Regions from separate parts of the Comamonas sp. GB3 AK4-5 genome, predicted to be linked through region 3. Evidence: riboswitches for the same ligand, from Rfam matches in the RefSeq annotation. Region 3 holds a riboswitch; each other region holds the start of a gene.
What was found. Region 3 has a riboswitch for cobalamin ahead of ACA027_RS15010 (TonB-dependent receptor domain-containing protein). Riboswitches for the same ligand answer to the same signal wherever they lie in the genome.

Region 1: it holds a riboswitch for cobalamin, as region 3 does, so the genes downstream of both, ACA027_RS16210 (TonB-dependent receptor domain-containing protein) here and ACA027_RS15010 (TonB-dependent receptor domain-containing protein) in region 3, are expected to answer to the same signal.
Region 2: it holds a riboswitch for cobalamin, as region 3 does, so the genes downstream of both, ACA027_RS17640 (TonB-dependent receptor) here and ACA027_RS15010 (TonB-dependent receptor domain-containing protein) in region 3, are expected to answer to the same signal.
Region 4: it holds a riboswitch for cobalamin, as region 3 does, so the genes downstream of both, ACA027_RS17660 (TonB-dependent receptor) here and ACA027_RS15010 (TonB-dependent receptor domain-containing protein) in region 3, are expected to answer to the same signal.

What each region holds. Positions count from the first base shown of each region.
Region 1 covers NZ_CP166730.1:3,586,271-3,590,102, reverse strand. Annotated here, with positions in the region: gene ACA027_RS16220 (methyl-accepting chemotaxis protein) at 1-1,373, shown strand, start outside; gene ACA027_RS16215 (bacteriohemerythrin) at 1,377-1,913, shown strand; cobalamin riboswitch at 2,120-2,349, shown strand; gene ACA027_RS16210 (TonB-dependent receptor domain-containing protein) at 2,414-3,832, shown strand, end outside.
Region 2 covers NZ_CP166730.1:3,932,324-3,936,155, reverse strand. Annotated here, with positions in the region: gene ACA027_RS17650 (FecCD family ABC transporter permease) at 1-155, shown strand, start outside; gene ACA027_RS17645 (ABC transporter ATP-binding protein) at 152-940, shown strand; cobalamin riboswitch at 1,026-1,296, shown strand; gene ACA027_RS17640 (TonB-dependent receptor) at 1,437-3,578, shown strand; gene ACA027_RS17635 (ABC transporter substrate-binding protein) at 3,611-3,832, shown strand, end outside.
Region 3 covers NZ_CP166730.1:3,316,588-3,320,419, reverse strand. Annotated here, with positions in the region: gene ACA027_RS15025 (EAL domain-containing protein) at 1-1,158, shown strand, start outside; gene ACA027_RS15020 (cell division protein ZapA) at 1,350-1,769, opposite strand; gene ACA027_RS15015 (DUF904 domain-containing protein) at 1,766-1,981, opposite strand; cobalamin riboswitch at 2,170-2,410, shown strand; gene ACA027_RS15010 (TonB-dependent receptor domain-containing protein) at 2,480-3,832, shown strand, end outside.
Region 4 covers NZ_CP166730.1:3,938,326-3,942,157, forward strand. Annotated here, with positions in the region: gene ACA027_RS17660 (TonB-dependent receptor) at 1-2,080, opposite strand, end outside; cobalamin riboswitch at 2,321-2,635, opposite strand; gene ACA027_RS17665 (ABC transporter permease) at 2,897-3,661, opposite strand; gene ACA027_RS17670 (ABC transporter substrate-binding protein) at 3,658-3,832, opposite strand, start outside.

The DNA of each region.
Region 1 (3,832 bases), 270 kb from region 3:
AGCGTCAGGTCTTGCGTACCGAGATCACACAGGGCCGCGAGCGCTTTGTGGCTGCGTTCAATCTGCTCAATGAGCAGATCAAGCGCCCCGAAGCACGCGATCTGCTGAAAAAGGCCGAGGCCGCGCGCGGCCTGTATGTGGAATCGCAAAAGCGCTTTTACGAGCTGCTGGACGCCGGCCAGGATGATGCGGCCCGCCAGGAGCTGCTGGGCACCACCCTGGTGCAGCTGGGGCAGGTGCAGCAAAACGCCGATGCCCTGGCCGTGATCGAAAAGCAGCTGGTGGTGGATGCCGGCCACAAGGCGGTGGACGACACCCAGTCCGCTCGCCTGTGGGTGGCGGGTATTGGTTTTTCAGCCATGTGGCTGGGCCTGTTCCTGGCCTGGCGCATCACCCGCGCCATCACCCGGCCGCTGGGTGAAGCCGTGCAAGTGGCCCAGGCCGTGGCCGCAGGTGATCTGGGCAGCCGCATCACCGTGCGCAGCCAGGATGAAACCGGTCAGCTGCTGATGGCCTTGCAGACCATGAACCACAGCCTTTCGGACATCGTGGGCGAGGTGCGTAACGGCAGCGATGCGATTGCCACGGCCACCTCGCAAATTGCCACCGGCAACCTGGATTTGTCGGGCCGCACCGAGGAGCAGGCCAGTGCGCTGGAAGAAACCACGGCCGCCATGCAGGAGCTGGCCGGCACCGTGAGCCAGAACTTCGCCAACGGCCGCCAGGCTGCCGAGCTGGCCGAAACCGCCTCCAAGGTCGCCGTGCGCGGTGGCCAGGTGGTGGGCGAAGTGGTGCACACCATGGAAGCCATCAACACCTCGTCGCGCAAGATCGCCGACATCATCGGCATCATTGACGGCATTGCCTTCCAGACCAATATCCTGGCGCTGAACGCCGCCGTGGAAGCGGCCCGCGCAGGCGAGCAGGGCCGGGGCTTTGCCGTGGTGGCCTCCGAGGTGCGCTCCCTGGCCGGCCGCTCAGCCGAGGCCGCCAAGGAAATCAAGGGCCTGATCGACGAGTCGGTCAACAACGTCGGCAACGGCTGCACGCTGGTGGAAAAAGCCGGCAGTACCATGGACGAAATCGTGGTCAGCGTGCGCCGCGTGGCGGACATCATGAACGAGATCAGCGAGGCCAGCGAAGACCAGACCCATGGCATCGAGCAGATCAACCAGGCCATGATGCAGATGGACCAGGTCACCCAGTCCAACGCGGCCCTGGTGGAGGAATCGGCCGCCGCAGCCCAGTCGCTGGAGGCTCAGGCCCAGGCGCTGGTGCAGGCCGTCAGCGTGTTCAAGGGCACGGCAACCACGCTGACCTATGCCCAGCCTGCACTGGCCGCGCGACAGGCGCTGCCGGCACTGGAGGCCTGATCCATGGCTTACTTTGCATGGGCCGATGACATGGTGATCGATGGCGGCCCCATCGACGCAGACCACCGCCTGCTGGTGGAGCTGGTCAACGAGTTGCACACCGCCACCAGCGAAGGCCAGGGCCGGGCTGTGGTGGAAACCATTTTGCACAGGGTGATCGTCAGCACCCAGGAGCATCTGCGCAATGAGGAGCACATCATGGCGCAGATGGGTTTTCCGGATCTGGACAACCACAAGATAGGCCACCAGCATTTCATGGACCAGCTGTGGAGCCTGGAGAAAAAGCTGCAGGCCGGCAGCATCACCGTGGCGGCCCAGCTGTCGAGCGTGCTGCGCGACTGGCTGTCGCTGCATATCCGCCGCAACGACAAGGAGCTGCTGCGCTTTCAACGCCGCCAGGCGCGCGAGCAGGCCCGAAAGAGCGCTGCGGCCCGGGTTGCGGGCAGCAGCACCGCAGCCATCGCCCGGCACGCCCCGGCAGTCCCCGCCCTCAGCGCGGCGCAGCCGCCGGCCTTGCCTGCCAGCAAGCCTCGGGGCTAGGCCTGCGGAGGGATGCATCGGGCCTTTGCCCCGCAAGCGCCTGCAAGCCCTGCAGGCGCTTTTTACATGGGACAGCTTGCGCGGTGCGGGCCCATTTTCTTGCCGGCGGGACGGTGCTCTTTTCTGCCTCCTTGCGAGGCACGGCACAGTGCAAGCGGTGCAGCATGTGAGGGAGCTCTCACACAAGCGGGCTGTAAGCCAGGCTTCGTACAATGCCGGCCTTTGGTGCTCACGGCGCTGTTCTGGCGCTGTGGTTAAACGGGAAACATGGATGCAGGCCTTGCAGCCTGCACAGCATGTACTGCCCCCGCAACAGTGAGCGCACCGGTCGCAAGACCACCCTGTCTCTTTTCCCGCCACTGGAGCCTGGCGCTCTGGGAAGGCCGAGGCAGCGGGTGCGCCAGTCTGGATACCGGCCAAAAGGTTCAGCACCTGTCCGCAGGCGGCTGGTGGTGCAAGCTGCACGGGCGGGGACGCCGGTGCCAACCTTTGATTCATTGATGCAAAACTTCAAGCAATTCTCCGCGGAAGGCCTGTGCGCCCGTGTGCGTTGTCCTCTGGCTGCTGTGGCGGGCGCCGTCATGGCCTTGTGCAGCGCCGGCGTGCTGGCGCAAACCGCTTCGGCGTCGCGACTGTCCGAAACCGTGGTGACGGCCGCACGCATGCCCCAGTCTTTGGAAAGCGTGACGGCCGATATGACCGTGATCGACAGTGCAGAGATTGAACGCTCTGGCGCGGTTGGTGTGGCCGATGTGCTGGCGCGGGTTCCTGGCGTGCAAATCAACCGCAGTGGCGGGCCCGGGCAAGCCACCAGCGTGTATTTGCGCGGCATGAGCAATCAGCATGCCGTGGTGTTTGTGGATGGTGTGCGATTTGGCACGCAGGAAATGCAAGGCGGCGCTGTGTGGGCGACGTTGCCGCTGGCGCAGATCGAACGCATTGAAGTGCTGCGCGGCCCTGCCGCTGCCATTTATGGCTCGGATGCCATGGGTGGTGTGATTCAAATCTTCACCCGCAAAGGCAAGGAAGGTGCGCCCGTGCCCTATGTGGAGCTGGGCTATGGCACCCACAAGAGCAGCAAGGCTGCCGCAGGGATTTCCGGTGGCGTCAATGGCCTGAGCTATGCACTGAATCTGGCGGATGAGCGCAGCGATGGCTGGGATGTGAATCCGGGTAATCAATGGGCGCCCAATCCCGATAAAGACGGATATTCCAACAGCTCGGTGGGGCTGAACCTGGGCTACAAGACCGGCATCCACACTCTGGACGGCAGCTTGCGCTACAACCGTCTCAAGGCCCAATACGATCAAAGCCCCGCGCCATTTGATGATTTCGACATTGTCAAAACCACCACGGCCAGCGTGAAGTGGGCAGCCCAGTGGACGGGCAGCTATCGCAGCGTGGTGCAGCTCTCGCACACCGGCATGGACACCGACCGCCACACCAGCGCCCCGGAATCGGCCGAGGGCCGCAGCGCAGGCCTGCTGTGGCAGAACATCTGGACATTGGGCGGGCACCGCTTCAACGTGGACTATGAGCGTACGGAAGACCGTCTGAAGACAGATTACTCGCTCTCACCTTATTCCTCTCTTGTGAATACAGATAGCAAGCGCGTGCAAAACGCCATTGCCTTGGGCTGGGGCTGGCAAACCGGGGCGCACAGCTTCAATGCCCATATGCGCCACGATGATGTGCGCGACCAGAAGAGCAAGACCACCGGAGGCGTGGGCTATGGGCTGCAGATCAACGACAGCCTGCGCTGGGTGGCTTCGGCAGGCACAGCCTTTCGGACTCCCACGCTGTATGAGCGTTTCACAGGCCAGTCTTCGCCTGATCTTCGCCCGGAAAGCAGCCGTAACATTGAAACCGGCCTGCATTTCGAGCAAGGCCAGAACAAGTTGTCGGCCGTGGTCTACCGC
Region 2 (3,832 bases), 620 kb from region 3:
TGGGTGCCATCTTTCTGGTCTGGGTGGATGTTGTTTCGCGCATCAGCTTTGCGCCGGCCGAGGTGCCGGTGGGCGTCATCACCTCGCTGCTGGGGGGCCCATTTTTTGTCTGGATGCTGTGCCGCAAAAACAGCAGCAAAGGTCTGGGCCTATGAGCGAGTTAGACATGCAACTGCAGGCCCAGGGCCTGCACTGGCAGGCGGCGGCGGCCCATATCGTGCGCGATGTCAGCCTGCATGTGGGCCGGGGTGAGTTTGTGGGTCTGCTGGGCCCCAACGGCAGTGGCAAATCCACGTTGCTGCGCATGATCTACCGCATCCTCCAGCCTGCCAGTGGCAGCGTGCTGCTAGAGGGGCGTGATGTCTGGCGCAGCAGTGCCCGCGAGAATGCGCGCGCCATGGCCGTGCTGGCCCAGGAGAACGGCAGCGAGTTCGCCCTCAGCGTGCAGGACGTGGTGTTGATGGGCCGTATCCCCCACCAGGCCGCATGGGCGCGCGACAGCCAAGAGGATTTGGACATCGTCGCGCAGGCCTTGCAGCGCGTGGACGCGCAGAGCCTCGCCCAACGCATGTTTTCCACGCTTTCCGGCGGAGAAAAGCAGCGCGTGCTCATGGCCCGCGCCCTGGCCCAGCAGGCTCCCATGCTGGTGCTGGACGAGCCCACCAACCACCTGGATGTGCGCCACCAGTTCGAGCTGATGAATCTGATACGCAGCCTGGGCCTGACCACGCTGGCCGCGCTGCACGAGCTGCAGATGGCAGCACACTACTGCGACCGCCTTTACCTGTTGCAAGGCGGCGCCCTGGTGGCCCAGGGCACACCAGCCCAGGTGCTGACGGCGGACACCATTGCCCAGGTCTACGGCGTGCGCGCTCTGGTCAGCACCAGCCCGCGCACGGGCAAGCTCTTGATCGAGTATGTGCCGCAAGCGCTGCTGTAACCGGCCCTGGTAATGACCTCGGCCCGCAACGGTTGCCCCGGCAGGTCGCGGGATCGGCTGATAGACTCCTGCCCCGTGCCCTTAGGGACACGTTGTTTTAGCAGGTGCTTGCTTTGCAGCAAGTGAAACGGGAACAAGGTCCGGTTTGAGAACATGTTCTGAGACCGCCATGCCTTGGCTGCCCCCGCAACGGTATGCAGGAAAACACCCCATGCAAGTCGCTTCACGCGCTTGCGGCCACTGGGCCGGTTTGCTCACAAAAACATGTGTGCGAGCCACCCGGGAAGGCGGAGTGAGAAGGCGCAGTGATGCGCTGCCTGTGAGCCCGGAGACCGGCCTGTAGAAACGCCACAGCGCGCCGTCGCCCAGCGACTGGCGCTTGCTATAACTGTCTGCGGGGTGCGGATGGCGGCCGGAATTCCAGAGCGCATTGCCGTCCCCGGCGAAGCCTTTGTCTGCGCAGCTTTCCCATCAGGCGGTTCCAGCCTTTTTTGAAATGCGCAATACACAAACTCTTCTCGCCGCTTCTACGTTCTCCGGCAAGGCCCCTCCTTTTTCCCTTTGCACCGGCAGCGCAGCGCTGCAACTGGCGCTGCTGTGGCCAGCAGCCGTGCTGGCCCAGCAAGCTCTGCCCGAGGTGACGGTGCAGGAGGCCCGCCAGGTCGAAGCGGCCCTGGACACCAACCGTCCTGCCACATCGGCCTCGCATGTGGATGTGCGTGTGCTGGACCTGCCCGCCAGTGTCAGCGGCGTGTCGGCCGAGCAAATGGAAGAACGCGCCGACCGGGGCACGGTAGATGCGGTGACCCGCACCGTGGGCCTGACGGCTGCTGGCTCGCCGGGCAATGGCGGGCTGTCGTTTTCCAGTCGTGGCTTTGCCGGCGTGAATTCGGTGGGTGTGGCCGAGGACGGCATCATGCTGGGCGTGGGCTCGGGCACGATCAACTATCCCTCGGACACCTGGGGCTATGAGCGCCTGGAGGTGCTGCGCGGCCCGGCCTCGTTGATGTATGGCAGCGGTACCATGGGCGCCACGGTCAATGCCATCCGCAAGCAACCCAGCCGCGAGCGCTCCACCGAGCTCATGCTCACCGGCGGCAACCACGGCACGGCCCGTGTGGGTGTGGGCAGCACCGGTGCCATCAGCGACACCCTGAGCTACCGTGTGGATGCCTATGGCGCCAGCAGCGATGGTTCGCGCCCCTTTGACGACAGCAAGAGCGCCAAGCTGATGAGTGCGTTGCGCTGGCAGCCACGCAGCGATCTCACCTTCGATTTGACGGCCGATATCAGCAGCCAGGCACCTTCGCGTTACTACGGCACCCCGGTGGTGGATGGCCGCCTGGCGCGGGAGCTGAAGGACCAGGGCTATAACTCCGAGGACAGCGATATTCACTACCGTGACCGGCGCTTCAAGGCCAAGGCCAGTTGGCAGGTCAATGAAGCACTGAGCCTGCGCAACGAGCTTTACCACTTCAGTTCTGACCGGCATTGGAAGAACATTGAAGCTTATAAGTACGATCCCTTGGCAGGGACGGTGGCGCGCTCGGACTATCTGGAGATTGGTCATGCGCTGCAGCAAAACGGCAATCGCATGGCGTTGGACTGGAAGGCCGGCGCCCACCAGGTGGCACTGGGCTGGGATGTGTCTCACACCAACTTCCGCAACAGCAACAACTCGCCGTACACCGGCACTTCCAATGTGTCGGCGTTCGATCCCGTGCCGGGCTCCTGGATCAGCGCCAACGCCTATACGCCGCGCATGGACTCTACGCTGCGCCAGAACGCGCTGTTCATAGAAGATGCCTGGAAGATCAATGCGCAATGGCTGCTCATGGGCGGCATACGGCGCGACTGGTATGAGTTCTCGCGCCGGAACTTGCCTGCCAATACGGGTTTTGACAAAGACTTGAACGGCACCTCATGGCGTCTGGGTGCGACCTATAAGCTGGACGAAGCGTCCAGCGTCTATGCGCAAATGAGCACTGGGCATGATCCTGTCACCAGCCTGTTGTCTCTTGCAGAGTCGCAGACGGGCTTTACGCTGAGCAAGGGCCGCCAGCAGGAGCTGGGCTTCAAGCAGCAACTGGCAGCAGGCCGTGGTGAATGGACGGCGGCGCTGTTCCAGATCACCAAGAACGACATCATCACGCGCGACCCGAACAATTCGGCCCTGTCGATTCAGGGCGGCAAGCAGTCCTCGAATGGGCTGGAACTGGCGGGTGCCTTCAATGTGACCCCGGCCTTCCGCCTGGAAGCCAATGCGGCCTATACCCGCGCCAAATTTGACGAGTTGATCGAGGCAGGAGGCGCCAACCGCGCCGGCAACCGTCCCTCCAATGTGCCCAAGGTCACGGCCAATTTGTGGGGCCATTACCGCATGGGTGATTGGCGCACCTCGCTGGGCCTGCGCCATGTGGGCCAGCGCTTTGGCGACAACGCCAACAGCGATGCCAAGCGCCTGCCTGCCTACACCCTGGTGGATGCGGTGGTGAGCTGGAATGTGAACCCCAAGACCACGCTGAGTCTGATTGGTCGCAACCTCACCAACCGCGTTTATGCCACCTCGGCCTACAACACCCAGTGGATTCTGGGCACCAGCCGCAGCGTGGAGCTGATGGCGCAGCTGCGTTTCTGATGGGCATGCGCAGATTTTGGTTTCAAGCCTGCATGCTGCCCCTGGCTGTACTCGCAGCCGGGTGCGGCGAGCAGCAGGCGCAGCAGCCTGCAGGCGAGCAGGCCCATGTTCAGCGGCATGATCCTCCCGTGGTCATCGATGTGTGCGGCCAGCCCGCACGCTATGACCGCGTGCCCCAGCGCGCCGTCACACATGATGTGAATATTGCAGAGATGTTTCTGTTCCTTGGTTTGGGCGAGAAGCTGGCAGGCTAT
Region 3 (3,832 bases):
CTGGGGGGTGATGAGTTCGTTCTCTACCTGCACCACTGCCAAATGCCCAATTCGGAGCGCGTGGCCAAGCGCATCCAGGACGTGATGCGTGAGCCCTTTGGCTTGGATGGACTGGGGTTCTCGGTGCAGTGCAGCATCGGCATGGCCCAGTATCCCGACCATGGTCGCAGTCTGGATGAGCTGGTCAAGCAGGCCGATACGGCCATGTACCGCGTCAAGGCCAATGGCAAGGGCAATTACGGCTTTTACGAGCCCGCCATGTCCACCGGTCTGCTGGGGCGCATGCAAATGGAGCATGCCCTGCGTCAGGCGCTCAGTCATGAGGCATTGCGCGTGGTCTATCAGCCCCAGGTGGAAATGGCCACGGGCCGCATCGTGGCCTGCGAAGCCCTGCTGCGCTGGACCGATCCGCAACTGGGCGTGGTGTCACCCGCAGTATTCATCCCCCTGGCGGAAGAGTCGGGCTTTATCGTCAAGATGGGCGCCTGGGTGCTGGAGCAGTCCATTCGCGAGGCTGCGCGCTGGCTCAAGCAGGGCGTTGCCATCCAGATTTCGGTGAATGTCTCTTCGCTGGAGCTGCTGCAGCCAGACTTCGCCGTGCGCGTGTCTGGTTTGTTGAGCACCTACAGCCTGCCGGCCTGCTGGCTGGAGCTGGAGTTGACCGAATCCGTGCTGCTGCAAAAAGAGCCGGTGATCGTCCAATGCATAGAGCAGTTGGCGGCACTGGGCGTGCAACTGGTGATCGATGATTTCGGCACGGGCTATTCCAATCTGGCCTATCTCAAGCGCATGCCCATCAGCAAGCTGAAAGTGGACCAGTCGTTTGTGCGCGGCCTGCCGCAAGATGCCAGCGACAAAGCCATTGTGGAAGCCGTGGTCAGCCTGGGACGGGCGCTGGACGTGGAAATCGTGGCCGAGGGCGTGGAAACCCAGGCGCAGCGCGAGATGCTGCAGAGCATGGGCTGCGGTTTTTACCAGGGCTTTTTGTGTGCACCAGGCGTTGAAAGCGCCACGGTGCTGGCCATGCTGCGGGCGCAGACGGCGGGAATGGATGTGGGGGATATGCGGACCGGAGCGACAGCCTCTGCCGATTCGCCGGCGCTGCCTGGGAAGGCGGGGCGAAAGGTGTCTGCAAAAACCGCTACGCCGTCATCCTGAACCGGGGGTTCAGGTGGGCGAGGGCAACCAAGCATTGGGTTCATCTAACGCGAGACGATCACGCTTGCCTGGCAATGTACCAAGCCCGTGCTCAGGGAGCATTGGTTCAAGGAAATATAAAGCGCAGCGGCCTTGCAGACAGCGTTATTTTACTGCGCTTCTGGCCGCAGTGCCGACAATCCCCAAAGCCGTTACAGCAGTTGGCTTTCTACATCCAGTGCGGCTTCCATGCGTGCAATCAGATGCTGGGCCTGCAGCAGCTCCAGCTCACGCTGTGCCAGCAGTGCCTGCAGCTCCGTCATCAGCGCCGGCGTGTCCTCGTCGCTGTGGGTGGTCTCGGTGGCCGGCAGGGCGGTTGGCGTGCTTTCGAGGTTGAGGTCCAGCTCTTGCTCCAATGCCTGCACCCGCTCGCTCAGGGCTGCATTTTCAAAGGCCAGATTCACGGCCACCAGCACGCCCACACGCTCGCGCGAGCGGACTTTGCCAGTGTTGCGTATGCGTTCCATCTCCGCGTCAACGCGGTCGACGGCAGCCAGCAGCGGGGCTTCTTGGCCATCGGGGCAGGTCAGCAGATAGTCTTGCTGCAGGATGCGTGCTTCGATCTGGCTCATGATCCCTCTTGGTTGACGGGCAAGCGTGCAATCAGGGCGTCGACACGGGAGCGTGCCGCGTGCAGGCGCGAACGCAGCGAATCGCGCTCCTGCGTCAGGGCGGCGACTTGTTCGGCCAACAGGGTATTGGTGCGTTGGAGCTCCGCATGCCGCACCAGCAGGCGATCAACACGCTCTGCCAGCGGCTCGATCAGGGAAGGCTGTGAGGTCATGGACATAGAGGGTAGCGATTGTAGGCTTTCGCGCCTGCAACAAGTTGGAATTTCCTATGCCAGACCTTGCTGTTCGGCGTTCCAGGCGCATAAATGCGGTGTCCGCCTACAAGTTCTGAAGAGGGCTTGCGCGTAGTCCCCGTTTGCAGCCCATTCCCCTGCTTGTGGGGCGTGGGCTCCGGCACTCTTTAGAATCGCACCCTGTTGGTGCTCGTCGCGCGGTTCACGCGTGGCAGTTCAACGGGAAGCAGGACGGCGACGTGGGCCCCCCACATGCCCAGCCTGCGCTGCCCCCGCAACGGTGAGTCCTAGGTGCATATGCTGCACCCCCGCCATTCAACACAGCCACTGCATGCCTTGAACAAGCATGTGGGAAGGCGATGGTGTGGAGGACCAGCCCGGATACCGGCCAACACAGGTGTGCCCGCTTTGGCAGGGCATGTGGTTGCCCACTGCTGGCGGGGAGGCTGGCGCGGGCGGACTTTTCTGATTTCTCCAATGAGTTCGTTTTCTCAGCAGTGCGCGGGCGCTGCTTCGTCGCTGGCCGCGCATGCCGCCAGCGTGGCCGTGGGGCTGACGGCACTGGCTGCAGCAACGGTGCATGCCGCCAATCTGGATGATGTAGTGGTGTCGGCCACGCGCAGCGAGCAACGCCTGGCCGATGTGGTGGCGGACATCACGGTGGTGGACCGTGATCAGCTGGACCAGCAGGCTGGCCGCTCCCTGGAAGATGTAATGGCCAAGTTGCCCGGCGTGCAGATCACCCGCAATGGTGGTCCAGGATCCGACACCAGTCTGTACCTGCGGGGCGCCAGCAAGCAGCACACGGCGGTGTACATCGATGGGATTCGGGTGGATGGACAAAACGGCTCGGGTGGCGCGCAGTGGGAATCCTTGCCCGTTGATTTGATAGACCGTATCGAAGTGCTGCGCGGTGCTGCTGGTGCTGTGTATGGCTCGGACGCCCTGGCGGGGGTAGTGCAGATTTTCACCAAACGTGGCGAAGATGGAGTGCATCCTTTCATTGGGGTTGGCGCCGGTACCTACGGCAGCAGCAAGGGCGAGGCCGGCCTCAGCGGTGCGCATGGTGCCGTGGATTACGCACTGGGCGTTTCTTATGCGACAAGCAAGGGCTTTGACTCCAAGACCAATGGGGTGCACAACGAAGACCGTGATGGCTACACCCGCAAATCCGCCAATGCGCGCGTGGGTCTGCAGCTGAGCAAGGTTCACCGCTTGGATCTGACGGCGCTGACCAGTAAATCCGATGCGGGCTATGACGCCACCAAATCAATCCAGGACGATCGGGCGATCCGTGAGTTCGATGCCTATGGCTTGACATGGGCGGCCCAGTGGACAGAGGGCTACCGCACACGTCTGTCCGTGAGCGAGTCCACCAACCGCTACCAGACCACGGGCACCAGCCTTTATGAGGCGGAAACCCGGCTGCGCACCTTGCTGTTGCAAAACGAATGGAAACTGGGGCAGGGGACGCTGAGCCTGGCGCTGGAGCGGCGTGAAGATGCGCTGGAGAACACAGGGCTGAAAAACACCAACCGCAAGGAACGCGATCAGACAGGCATCGCCGTAGGCTATGGCGCCAAATATGGCAACCATACCGTGCAGCTCAATGCCCGCAGTGACGATGACAGTGACTTTGGTCGCAAGAACACGGGCGGCATTGGTTATGGCTGGGATTTCGCCCCCCAGTGGCGGGCTACGGCTTCCGCCTCGACCGGCTTTCGTGTGCCCAGCTTGTACCAGCGTTTCTCGGCCTATGGCGACTCTACATTGGCGCCTGAAGAGAGCTTGAACAAGGAAATCGGCCTGCGCTGGGCGCAGCAGGGCAAT
Region 4 (3,832 bases), 620 kb from region 3:
CGGGCTTGGGCCGCCAGCTCAGCGCCGCATCCCAGACGGTGTAGCCTGCGCTGCTGGCGGTGTTGACATCATTCGCATAGCGCTGGCCCACGGCTCGCGCCCCCAACGAGGCCTGCCAACGGCCCCAGCGGCTGTCCGTGCTGTAGTGGGCCCAGAGATTGGCCATATGGCGCGGCACATTCAAAGGCCGCTTGCCTGCAAAGTCCACACCATCCTTGAGCAGCTCGTCGTACTGGGCATCGACCAAGGCGTAGTTGCCCTCCAGCCGCCAGTTCGGGCTCAGACGCAGCACGGCGCTGAGTTCCAGACCCTGAGACGATTGCTTGCCACCTTGAACCGATTTGGTTTTGTCGTACGTGTCTTGCGTGACGATGTCGGTTTTTTCAATGCGATAGGCTGCCGCAGTCCACTCGCCCCGTCCTTGCGCAAACTGCTGCTTGAGCCCCACCTCAAGCTGGCGTGCCTTGGTCAGCTTGTACCGGCTGTTAGCGAGATTCAGTGTGGCGATATTGCCCACCGGGTCATGACCCTGGGAGACCTGGCCGTAAACACTGGTGGCGGCGTCGAGCTTGTAGGTCAGCCCCAGGCGCCAGGCCGTGCCGCCCAAGGTGGTGTCAAACGATGAGGCCCCCAGCAGATCGCGGCGCGACATATCGGTCAGATCGCGGCGTATGCCGGCCAGCAGCAGCCACTGTGGGCTCAGCGTCCAGGCATCTTCGGCGTAGAAGTCATGCGTGGTGGTGGTGGTCTGAAAACGATCCACCATGGGGCTTGGACTGTCCCAAGGGCCATGGGGAGAGCTGTCCACTGGCAGGTCGATTTTTCGATTGTCGGAGTTGCCCGAGTAGCCAAACTTGGTCCGGCTCACCTCCCAGCCCAGCGCCAGCTGGTGGGCACCCGCATTGATGCGCGACTCCAGCCGGTTGCCGGTCTGTTCCAGGTCATGGGCCAACTCCAGATAGTCGCCGCGCTTGACCATACCGGTACTGCGATCGTAGCGATAGGACTCAATGTTGCGCCAATAGCGGTCGGCCTTGAAGTGGTAGAGCTCGTTGCTCACGTTCAGCCAGTCGTTGACCTGGTAGTTCACACGACCACGCACGCGCTGGTCTTTGATGCTGATGGCGCTGTCATCGGTGTTGTAGTTGCGGCCCAGCAGTTCCTTGACGATCTTGCCATTCTCCGTGGGCGTGCCAAAGTAGCGCGCTGGTTTTTGGTCGCTGTAATCGGCCAGCAGCTCCATGCGCAGCGCTGCGCTGGGCTGCCAGCGCAGCGTGCTCATCAGCTTGCCGCCATGGGCACGGGCCATGTCGTGCTCGCCATTGGTGTAGTGGCCATAGGCGTCCACCCGGTAGCTCAAGGTCTCGCCCAGCGGGCCTGCAGCGCCCAGGCCCAGCTTGGCCGCACCGTCCGAGCCCGCGCCCAACAGCACTTCGCGCACCGGCTCGCGGCTGGGCTGTTTGCGCACCAGATTGGCTGTGGCTCCCACCGTGCCGCTGCCATAAACAATGGAAGCGGGGCCGCGCAGTACTTCCACGCGCTCATAGCCCCAGCCATCGCTGGGATAAGGCACGGTGCTGGAGGCCACGCCCAGGCGCACGCCATCTTCGGCAATGCCCACGGAGTTGGTGCCGGTAAAACCACGCGCGCCAAACGACAGGCTGCTGTAACTGGTGGGCGACAAAGGTGCCATGCCCACGCTGCGGCCGATGATGTCGGCCGTGCGGATGTCGCCACGCTCCTGCCAGGTCTCGCTGTCCACCACATCCAGGCTGGCGGGCAAATCGCGCGTGACGATGCCGGTACGGCTGCCCGAAGTCGACGGCAGGGACAGGCCCAGACCGCCCTCGGAAGTCACGGGTGCCGACTTGACCTGCACGGTGGGCAGACTGGCATCAGCCTGGGCGGACGTCCTGGGCTTGCTTGCGGCGCCTTCAGCCGCCTCGGCTTCGGCAGCCTGGGCTGGCACGGCCAGGCCCAGCGAGGCCAATAGCGCAGCGCAGGTCCAGGAATTCCAGGTGGGTGAAGAAAATGGCAGCGCCTTGGCATGGCGGGCTGCGGGGTAAAGCTGGTGCTTCATCGTTGTCAGAGGCTCACGACTTGCACATGCCGCATGCACGCAAGGCCTCTGGTGTCCAGGGGCTGGCCTTGCTGTATGACGGCTTGCACAGTCTTGGCGCAGCGACGCCTGCCTGCCCATGACCGCCCCATGCCGAGGGCCACACGCCACCATGGCGCCAGCCGCAAAGCCTGTTGCTGCCACACTGCACCCCGCAGGCGTTTGCTGCAAATGCCGCACGCCACGGGTCCCTCAACCCATGGTGTGCGACGCTCAACAGGCCGGTCTCCGGGCTTGCAGACAGGCCACCAGAAGGTCCGGGGCCTTAGTCGCTTCGCCTTCCCAATGCCGCCGCGCAGCTCGCAGGAGCTCACGTAGGACATCAGTGGCCGGCGCCTGTCTTGCAGGACGCCATGAAGCGGTTCCATACGCTGCATCCACCATCGGGCCAGCAGGCCTTTGTGTGGATGGATGCCGCGTAATGTCTGTTTACCGTTGCGGGGGCAGCCAGGGCTTTGCACCCTGTTCCCGTTTCACCCGGAGCAAGCCCCGGGCACCTGTTGCATGACTGGTGAAGACGGGCCAGATCGGCCCCTTCCCAATGCGTCGCGCAGTATAAGGCCAGGTCTTGCGCCCACCGGGCTGGGCTGGCCTTGGTGGACGGCGGAGCAAAGCGCCCACCGATGCGGGCGGACATCCTCAGGCCTGCTGCTTAGAGCGTGTTCACACGGCCCAGCAAATCGAAGATTTGCGTTTGAGACGAGGCGCGAAGTCGCAGGCAGTACAGAGGTACGACAAGACGAAGCAACGACGTATCAAGGGTTGTGTGAGCGGGTCTCAGCGCAGCCAGCGCGCACTCACCCAACGGGCCAGCAGGTCGAGCGCAAAGCCCAGGCAGCCGATCAGCACAATACCCGCCATCAGCTCGTCATAGGCCAGGCGGTCCCGGGTGTCGAGAATAAAGTAACCCATGCCGGCCGAGACGCCCAGCATTTCTGCCGGCACCAGCACGATCCAGCCAATGCCCAGGGCCAGGCGAAAGCCGGTGAGCACGTGAGAGACGATGCCGGGCAACACAATCCGCCACACCACTTCAAGGCGTGTGGCTGACAGGCTGTGCGCCAGCTGCAGCCAGCTTTTGTCCAGCGCCGCCACGCCGGCTGCGGTGTTGAGCATGATGGGCCAGACTGCGGCAAAGCTGAGCAGAAAAATCACCGGTGCCTCGCCCACGCCCAGGGCCATCACGGCCAGCGGCATCCAGGACAGGGGCGAGACCATGCGCAGAAACTGGAACAAGGTGCCCGTGAGCTTGGCAAACAGCGGCGACAAGCCCAGCCAGATGCCCAGCGGCACGCCTATCAGCAGTGCCAGCAGCAGAGACAAGCCGATGCGCTGCAGGCTCAGCGCCATGTGCAGCCATATCAGCCCGTCCTGCAGCAGCCGCCACAGGGCGGAAAAACCTGCCTGGGGGCCGAAGGCCTGGCGCAGGGCATCCACATCAGACAGCTGCCGGGCGCCCAGGGCCCACAGGGCGACGGCCAGCAGCAGCCCCAGCACGGGCCAGCCCAGCCGACTCAGCCACGCAGTGCGCACCTGCCTCATACCGCGATCACCTCTTTGCGCGTAAAGCTCTCGGCATGGCCAAAGGCCTTGAGGCCGCCCACCTGCTGCAGGGCTTTTTTGACAAAGCGGTCGTCCACCAGGTCCTTGGCCACAAAGCCGGGATCGAGTTGGTGCAGAAATTCCACATTGCCTTCCAGCTGCGTGGTCTGC